DNA from 2 places in the Pseudarthrobacter sp. TE9888 genome. Region 2 is predicted to be linked to the other one. Evidence: riboswitches for the same ligand, from Rfam matches in the RefSeq annotation. Region 2 holds a riboswitch; the other holds the start of a gene.
What was found. A riboswitch is a leader RNA that binds a small molecule or an ion and turns the genes downstream of it on or off. The one in region 2 is predicted to bind glycine.
Positions count from the first base shown of each region.

Region 1 (4,414 bases), 410 kb from region 2:
GCTGGGCAAGGAAAAGGATGAAGCCGTTGAAGGAAAACAGGGCCAGGATATTGGCGCTGATGGCCATGCTGAATACCTTGTTCCGGAACAGGGACATGTCCAGCAGCGGGTGCTCCAGCCGGTGCTGGCGCCGCACGAACACAACGCCCATGGCCAGGCCGAAGGCAATGCTGCCCAGCCCGGCAGCGCCCGGACCCTCGGTGGCCACTGTTTTGATGCCGTAGACCACGGGCACCATGACCAGCATGGAGAGCGCGATGCTGGCGACATCCACCCTGCCCGGCGCGGGGTCCTTCGATTCCGGGATGAGGGCCGGACCCAGCGCCAGCAGGGGGAGCATGAGCGGCACCGATACCAGGAAGACGGCGCCCCACCAGAAGTGCTCCACCAGCCATCCGCCCAGTATCGGCCCCAGGGCGGCGCCGCCGGAAAAGCCCGCGGCCCAGATGGCCACGGCCAGTCGCCGGCGGTTGGGCTCCGGGAAAATGTTGCGGATCAGCGACAACGTGGACGGCATCAGCATGGCGCCGAAGAACCCCAGCGCGGCCCGGCCGGCGATCAGCCACTCAGGCGTGGGCGCAAAGGCCGTGGCGGCGGACAGTCCGGCGAAGCCCAGGCTGCCGATGACCAGCAGGCGCCGCCGCCCGATCCGGTCGCCGAGGCTGCCCATCGACACCAACAGGCCGGCCAGGACCAGCGGATAGGCGTCAACGATCCACAGCAGTTGCACGCCGCCGGGTTCCAGGGCCTGGGAGATGGCGGGAAGTGCGAAGGTCAGTGCCGTGTTGTCCACCGCCACCAGCAGGACGGGAAACATCAGCAGGCCGAGCGCAAGCCAGTCGCGCCATGGGCGGCGTGTGGGGGTGCCGTCCCCGTGGACTGCTGTGGGGCTGATGGAGGTCGTCATTCCATAACTGTACCGTCTGGACGGTATAGTTTGAAACTGGCATATTCCCGATTCGGACCCGCCTGAGGGCATGATGGGAGGCATGCCCCGAAAGCCTGTCGCCCGTGATGCGGTCCTCGACGCCTTCGAGTCCCTGCTGATCGACGTGGGGGAGCGCGCCGCCACCCTTGACGCCGTGGCCCGCAAGGCCGGCGTGTCCAAGGGCGGCCTGCTCTACCACTTTCCCAACAAGGAAGCATTGATTGCCGTGCTGCTGGACCGGTTGGAGGGCCTGGCCCGGGCAGACGCCGACGCGATGGCTTCGGCCGATGAAGGGGCTGCGGCCTACTTCATCCGTTCTTCGGTGTGGGCAGACACTCCGCTGGACCGTGTCATCGTGGCGGCCACCCGCCTGGCGGAGGTGGCGCATGAAGAGACGCGGCGCCGGTTCGCCGCCATCCAGCGACGGTGGCTGGATGAGATTGCGGCGGATGTTGGACCCGGCCTGGCCAAGGCTGTCCTGTACATGGGGGACGGGCTGTACTTCAACGCCATGCTGTCCGTGGGGCCTGCCCCGGAGGCGGGCGCCGGTTCCGATGTGGAGGAGCTCCTGGCCGCCCTGGAGCGGCTCCGCAGGTAGCCCCGACCATTTGCCCGGAGGGGTTGGGGCGTAGGACAATGGAGAGTTGTGAGGGCTGTCATCGGCCGTCATGATCGCAACAAATGAATAGCCTTTGATCTGCGGCGGGAGAGTCCTGCCCGAAGCACAGGCAGGCGCCGTAGGAGCAAATCCTCCCCGGGAATCTCACAGGCCCCTGTACCGCCGCGGCGAGGCACCTCTGGAAAGCAGCAGGCAGCTTCCGTTCCCCTGTGAAGGGGCCGGCATGACTGTTGTGCTCACCGACGGTGCAAGCGGTTCCTGCCCAGGCAGGCAACGCGGAAACTCTCAGGTCCAATACAGAGCGGGGAGGGACCCGGATAGCTGTGGCGTACCCTGCGCCGCCTGAACAAAATGGAGTTCCTTCGTGTCGGTTACCCCAGCCCCCACCACTTTCGTCGACCGCCACATTGGTGCACGCCGCCAGGATGACATCGACACCATGCTCAAGGCCGTTGGCTACGGCACGGTCGACGCACTGGTCGATACCGCCGTCCCCAAGGTCATCCGCCAGGAAACCGCACTCCGCCTGCAGGACGCACTCAGTGAAGTTGAGGTGCTTGCAGAACTCCGCCGGCTCGCCGCCAAGAACAAAACGGCCGTGCAGCTGATCGGCCAGGGCTACTACGACACCGTCACGCCTGCAGTGATCCGCCGGAACGTGCTGGAAGCCCCGGCCTGGTACACCGCCTACACGCCGTACCAGCCCGAGATTTCCCAGGGCCGGCTCGAGGCGCTGCTGAACTTCCAGACCATGGTCCAGGACCTGGTGGGCCTGCCCATCGCCAACGCGTCCCTGCTCGATGAAGCCACCGCCGTGGCCGAGGCCGTGCTGCTGATGCGCCGCTCCAACAAGGCCAAGCCTGCAGCGGACGGCAAGACTGTCCTGGACATCGACGTGCTGCCGCAGACCATCGCCATCGTCAAGGGCCGCGCCGAGGCGCTCGGCTTCGAGGTTGAGGTCGCCGACCTGTCCAACGGCCTGCCCGACGGCGACATCAACGGGATCGTGCTCCAGCAGCCCGGCGCCTCCGGCCGGGTCTGGGACCAGTCCGCCACTATTGCGGCGGCGAAGGAACGCGGCGCGCTGGTCACCGTGGCCGCTGACCTGCTGGCCCTGACCCTGATCACCCCTCCGGGCGAGCAGGGCGCCGACATCGCCGTCGGCTCCACCCAGCGCTTCGGGGTCCCGTTGTTCTTCGGTGGCCCGCACGCCGCCTACATGGCTGTCCGCAAGGGCCTGGAGCGGTCGCTGCCCGGCCGCCTGGTGGGGGTGTCCAAGGACGACGCAGGGGTGCCCGCGTACCGCCTGGCGCTGCAGACCCGCGAGCAGCACATCCGCCGCGAAAAGGCCACATCCAACATCTGCACCGCGCAGGCCCTGCTGGCCATCGTCTCCTCGATGTACGCCGTCTACCACGGCCCCGACGGGCTGAAGGCGATCGCGGAAACGACGCACGGCCACGCCCGGGTGCTGGCGGCCTCGCTGGCAGCTGCCGGTGTGGAGGTGCTGCACACGAGCTTCTTCGACACCCTTACCGTCCGCGTCCCCGGACGCGCTGCCGCGCTTGTCGCCGATGCCGAAGCGCGCGGCATCAACCTGCGTTCCATCGACGCCGATACCGTGGGCATCTCGCTCGACGAAACCACGACGGCGGCCATCGTCGCCGACGTCGCGGACGTCTTTGGGGCCTCCGTTGCCGCGGCTGAAGGCTTCGGACTGGAGGCCGCCGTCGGACGTTCCTCCGACTACCTGCAGCACCCGGTGTTCAACACGCACCGGTCTGAAACCCAGCTGCTGCGCTACATCCGGAAGCTGTCGGACCGGGACCTGGCGCTGGACCGCACCATGATCCCGCTGGGCTCGTGCACCATGAAGCTGAATGCCACCGCCGAGATGGAAGCCATCTCCTGGCCGGAGTTCGCCTCCATCCACCCCTTCGCCCCGGACTCCCAGACCGAAGGCTGGCGTGAACTGATTGCCGACCTGGAGGCGGACCTGACCGCGATCACCGGGTACGACCAGGTGTCCATCCAGCCCAATGCCGGATCCCAGGGCGAGCTCGCCGGCCTGCTGGCCATCCGCGGCTACCACCACTCCCGCGGGGAAGAGCAGCGCAACGTCTGCCTCATTCCCGCCTCCGCCCACGGCACCAACGCCGCCTCGGCAGTCCTGGCCGGCATGAAGGTCGTCGTCGTCGCCACCGCAGCGGACGGCACCATCAACCACGATGACCTGACGGCCAAGATCGAGGCCCACAAGGATGTCCTGTCCTGCATCATGATCACGTACCCGTCCACCCACGGCGTCTACGACGGGGACGTCCGTGAGGTCTGCGACGCCGTGCACGCGGCCGGCGGCCAGGTCTACATCGACGGCGCCAACCTGAACGCCCTGGTGGGCCTGGCCCAGCCCGGCAAGTTCGGCGGCGACGTCTCCCACCTGAACCTGCACAAGACCTTCTGCATCCCCCACGGCGGCGGCGGACCCGGCGTCGGACCCGTGGCAGCCAAGGCCCACCTGGCACCGTTCATGCCCGGCGACGCCAACAAGGCAGCGCATGAGGAAGGCCACGGGGTCGCGATCTCGGCTTCCCGCTTCGGTTCGGCCGGCGTCCTGCCGATCTCCTGGGCGTACGTGAAGCTCATGGGCGGCGAAGGCCTGACCGAGGCCACCAAGTCCGCGCTGCTCGCAGCCAATTACGTCGCTGCCCGGCTGAACGAGTATTTCCCAGTGCTCTACACCGGCGAAGGCGGCCTGGTGGCGCACGAATGCATCCTGGACCTGCGCGAACTGACCGCCAAGACCGGTGTCACGGCCGAGGACGTGGCCAAGCGCCTCATCGACTTCGGCTTCCACGCCCCCACCC
Region 1 is NZ_JBWBRD010000002.1:2,252,804-2,257,217, forward strand. It holds gene ACZ9J7_RS11135 (MFS transporter) at 1-907, opposite strand, end outside; gene ACZ9J7_RS11140 (TetR/AcrR family transcriptional regulator) at 990-1,526, shown strand; glycine riboswitch at 1,622-1,719, shown strand; gene gcvP (aminomethyl-transferring glycine dehydrogenase) at 1,912-4,414, shown strand, end outside.
Region 1: another riboswitch for glycine. It lies ahead of gcvP (aminomethyl-transferring glycine dehydrogenase); the one in region 2 lies ahead of gcvP (aminomethyl-transferring glycine dehydrogenase).

Region 2 (4,414 bases):
CGGCCAGGGGTTCCAGGTCCGGGTGGTTGGACACCACGGCGGCAATCCGGACGGGCAACTCACCGCTGCGGGCGCGGAACAGGAGGTCGTTGAGGCAGTGGTCGTACTTGGACACCATCACCAGGATGGGCTGCTTGCGGCCATGGCGTTCCAGGCGCCAGTCCATCTGCCATTCCTGGGCCACCTGTTCAAAACCGGCCCGGAGGCGGTCGAGTTCCACCTCTACCTGTGAGGTGACGTGGACGCGCATGAAGAACCGACCGCTTGCCCTGTCGCCGAACTGTTTGATGTCCACGATGTAGCATTCCTGCTCCAGGAGGTACGCCGCCACCGCCTGGACAATGCCAAGGGCATCCGGGCAATGGAACGTCAGCACGAATTCGTTGCCCGTTTCCGGCACCAGGGACTGGAGCTGCCCGGCCGCAGCCGTGCCGGCCTGCGACGTGCGGGCTTCCGTGCCGATCACCGCTTGACCCGCTCTTCCCCCGCTTCTGCGGCGGCACCCGGACGGACAGCCTTGCCGGATGCGGCGTCGGTGAAGTCCTGGTCTGCCTGCAGTTCAGCCTGGAACGTGGCAAAACGGGCCTGGTGTGCGGGCCGGCGGCGGAGGACGAACCACGCAGCGCCCAGCAGGATGAACCAGACCGGGGTGACCAGCAGGGCCACCAGGGTGTCCGGCTGGGTGGTGAGGGTCCAGATCACGAAGCCGAAGAAGGCGAAGACCACCCAGACCATGGCAACACCGCCGGGCATCTTGAACTTCGATGCTTCATGCAGGTGCGGCCGGCGGCGGCGGAAGGCGATGTAGCTGGCCAGGATGATCGACCAGACAAAAACAAAGCAGACGGCGGAGACGGTGGTCACCATGTCGAAGGCCTTGCCCACGTCCTGGCCCGCATACATGAGGACGACGCCGGAGAGCAGCAGCACGCAGGAGAGGAACAGTGCGTTCTGGGGCACCTTCCGGCGGGACAGTTTGCCAAAGACGTCCGGAGCGTCGCCTTCCTGGGCAAGGCCAAAGACCATACGCGAGGTGGAGTAGATGCCGGAGTTCGCGGAGGACATTGCGGAGCTCAGCACCACGAGGTTGACCACGGTGGCCGCGGCACCCAGGCCCGCCAGCGAGAACATGGCGATGAACGGGCTGTGGCCTGCCCTGAACTCGGTCCAGGGGGTGACCGCCATCAGGATGATGAGGGCACCTACGTAGAAGAGCAGCACGCGGATGGGGATGGAGTTGATGGCCTTGGGCAGGTTCCGCTCAGGGTTCTTGGCCTCGGCGGCGGTCGTGCCCACCAGTTCGATGCCCACGAAGGCGAAGACGGCGATCTGGAAGCCGGCCACGAAGCCCATGAACTCGTTCGGGAAGAATCCGCCGTGGCTCCACAGGTTGGTGAAGGTGGCAGGTCCGGCGTCGGACTGGAAACCGGAGAAGATCATGAACAGGCCAACGATGATCAGGGCGGCAATGGCAACGATCTTGATCAACGCGAACCAGAACTCCGTCTCGCCAAAGGCCTTGACGGTGGTGAGGTTCAGCAGGAGCAGGATGGCGACGGTGGCCAGGCCGGGAATCCACAGGGGCACCCCGGGCCACAGTTCACGGGAGTAGCCTGCAATGGCAATGACATCGGCGATGCCGGTGATGACCCAGCAGAACCAGTAGGTCCAGCCCGTGAAGAAGCCGGCCCAGGGGCCCAGCAGGTCGGCGGCGAAATCGCTGAAGGACTTGTAGTTGAGGTTGCTGAGCAGCAGTTCTCCCATGGCACGCATGACGAAGAACAGCATGAAGCCGATGATCATGTACACGAAGATCACCGAGGGGCCGGCTGCCGAAATGGTCTTTCCGGAACCCATGAACAGGCCGGTGCCGATTGCGCCGCCGATGGCGATCAGTTGGATGTGGCGGTTGCTGAGCTGCCGCTCCAGGTGCGGTGCTCCGCCGCCGGGGGACGTCGGGGAATGGGTCGTCATTGAGGAACTCCATCGTTCGAGCGGCACCCGGGGTGTCGCAAAGATTGGATTTCCTCCCCGCTCTGTCTGGGACCTGAGAGTTTCCACGCGCCGGATGGCGTGCTTGCACCGTCGGTGAGCCAGGACAGGGCCTGGCTGCTTTCCAGAGTTGCCTCACCGCGGCGGTACGTGGGCCTGAGAGTTTCCTGGGGAGGGTTTGCTCCTACGGCGCCTGCTGAACGTACCGGCAGGGCTCTCCCGCCGCAGGTCAAAAGCGTTGATTGGTAAATCAGTGTTCAGTTATCGGAGTGCATCCGCTGTGGACTTCAAGCCGCACGGCGCATTTTTGGGCCTCCGGCAATCACAGCCGGCGACGGAGCGCCCAGCGTTCTTTGGGCCAGTTCCGCTGCCCGGCCGGATCACGGGGTTCAGTGTGGCGTCGGTCACGAACAAAAGTCAAGCCCGCCATGACAGCACCTGCGTAACGGTCCCGCCGGCGTGCTTCATGACGGACCGATTTGCTCCCCGGGACCGCCATCCTGTAACTTGTGAGCCGAATCACCCACATTTCAATAAGCCTTTCGAGCTGTGGCGGGAGAGTTCTCCCGGCCATCACCGGGCAGGCGCCGTAGGAGCAAATCCTCCCCAGGAATCTCTCAGGCCCATGTACCGTCACGGCGAGGCGACTCTGGAAAGCAGTGCTGCTCCGGCGGCACTCACCGACGGTGCAAGCAGGCCTTTGCTGGGTTTGCGGAATCTCTCAGGTCCAATACAGAGCGGGGAGGGACCCGATCCATGCCGAGCCACCCGTGGCCGGCCAAACCTGGAGTTCCTCATGACGATTCAATCCCAACCGTCTGTCTTCGCGGACCGGCACATTGGTGCGCGCCGCCAGGCTGACGTCGACACCATGCTCAAGGCCGTTGGCTACGACAGCGTTGACGGTTTGGTGGACATCGCTGTCCCCACTTCGATCCGCCAGTCCAAGCCGCTCGCGCTCAAGGGCGCCCTGAGCGAGGTTGAGGTGCTTGCGGAACTGCGCAGGCTCGCCGCCAAGAACAAGACCGCTGTCCAGATGATCGGGCAGGGCTACTACGACACCGTCACACCGGCCGTGATCCGCCGGAACGTGCTGGAAGCCCCGGCCTGGTACACCGCCTACACGCCGTACCAGCCCGAGATTTCCCAGGGCCGGCTCGAGGCGCTGCTGAACTTCCAGACCATGGTCCAGGATCTCGTGGGCCTGCCCATCGCCAACGCCTCGCTGCTGGATGAAGCCACCGCCGTGGCCGAGGCCGTGCTGATGATGCGCCGCGCCAACAAGAACAAGGACGCCCGCGACGGCAAGACCGTCCTGGACGCCGACGTGCTGCCGCAGACCATCGCCATCGTCAAGGGCCGCGCCGAGGCGCTCGGCTTCGAGGTTGAGGTCGCCGACCTGTCCAAGGGCCTCCCTGAAGGCGCGATCAACGGGATCGTGCTCCAGCAGCCCGGCGTCTCCGGCCGCGTCTTCAACCACGCAGGCGTCATCGCCGAGGCCAAGGAACGCGGCGCGCTGGTCACCGTGGCCGCTGACCTGCTGGCCCTGACCCTGATCACCCCTCCCGGTGAGCAGGGCGCCGACATCGCCGTCGGCTCCACCCAGCGTTTCGGCGTACCGCTGTTCTTCGGTGGCCCGCACGCCGCCTACATGGCCGTCGCCAAGGGCCTGGAGCGTTCCATGCCCGGCCGCCTGGTGGGTGTGTCCAAGGACGACGCCGGCCTGCCCGCCTACCGCCTGGCACTCCAGACCCGCGAGCAGCACATCCGCCGCGAGAAGGCCACATCCAACATCTGCACCGCCCAGGCCCTGCTGGCCATCGTGTCCTCCTTCTACGCCGTCTACCACGGCCCGGACGGACTGAAGGCCATCGCCGAGCGCGTCCACAACAACGCCCGCGCCCTCGCCACCACCCTCAAGGTCGCCGGACGGGAACTGGCCACCGAGACCTTCTTCGATACGGTCACGGTCTCCGTTCCCGGCAAGGCCGCCAAGGTCATCACCGCGGCTGAAGCACGCGGCATCAACCTGCGCTACATCGACGCGGACACCATCGGTGTCTCCACGGATGAAACCACGACGCCGGAAATCCTGTCCGCGATCGCCGTCGCCTTCGGTGCCGGACCGGTGGTGGACGCCGAGGGCTTCGAGCTGCCAGCAGAGGTGCTCCGCACCTCCGAGTACATGCAGCACCCGGTGTTCAACACCCACCGTTCCGAAACCCAGCTGCTGCGCTACATCCGCAGGCTGTCCGACCGGGACCTCGCGCTGGACCGCACCATGATCCCGCTGGGCTCGTGCACCATGAAGCTGAACGCCACCGCCGAGATGGAAGCCATCTCCTGGCCGGAATTCGCCTCCATCCACCCCTTCGCCCCGGACTCCCAGACCGAAGGCTGGCGTGAACTGATCAGCGGCCTG
Region 2 is NZ_JBWBRD010000002.1:1,843,337-1,847,750, reverse strand. It holds gene purU (formyltetrahydrofolate deformylase) at 1-466, opposite strand, end outside; gene cycA (D-serine/D-alanine/glycine transporter) at 463-1,974, opposite strand; glycine riboswitch at 2,127-2,224, opposite strand; glycine riboswitch at 2,536-2,635, shown strand; gene gcvP (aminomethyl-transferring glycine dehydrogenase) at 2,789-4,414, shown strand, end outside.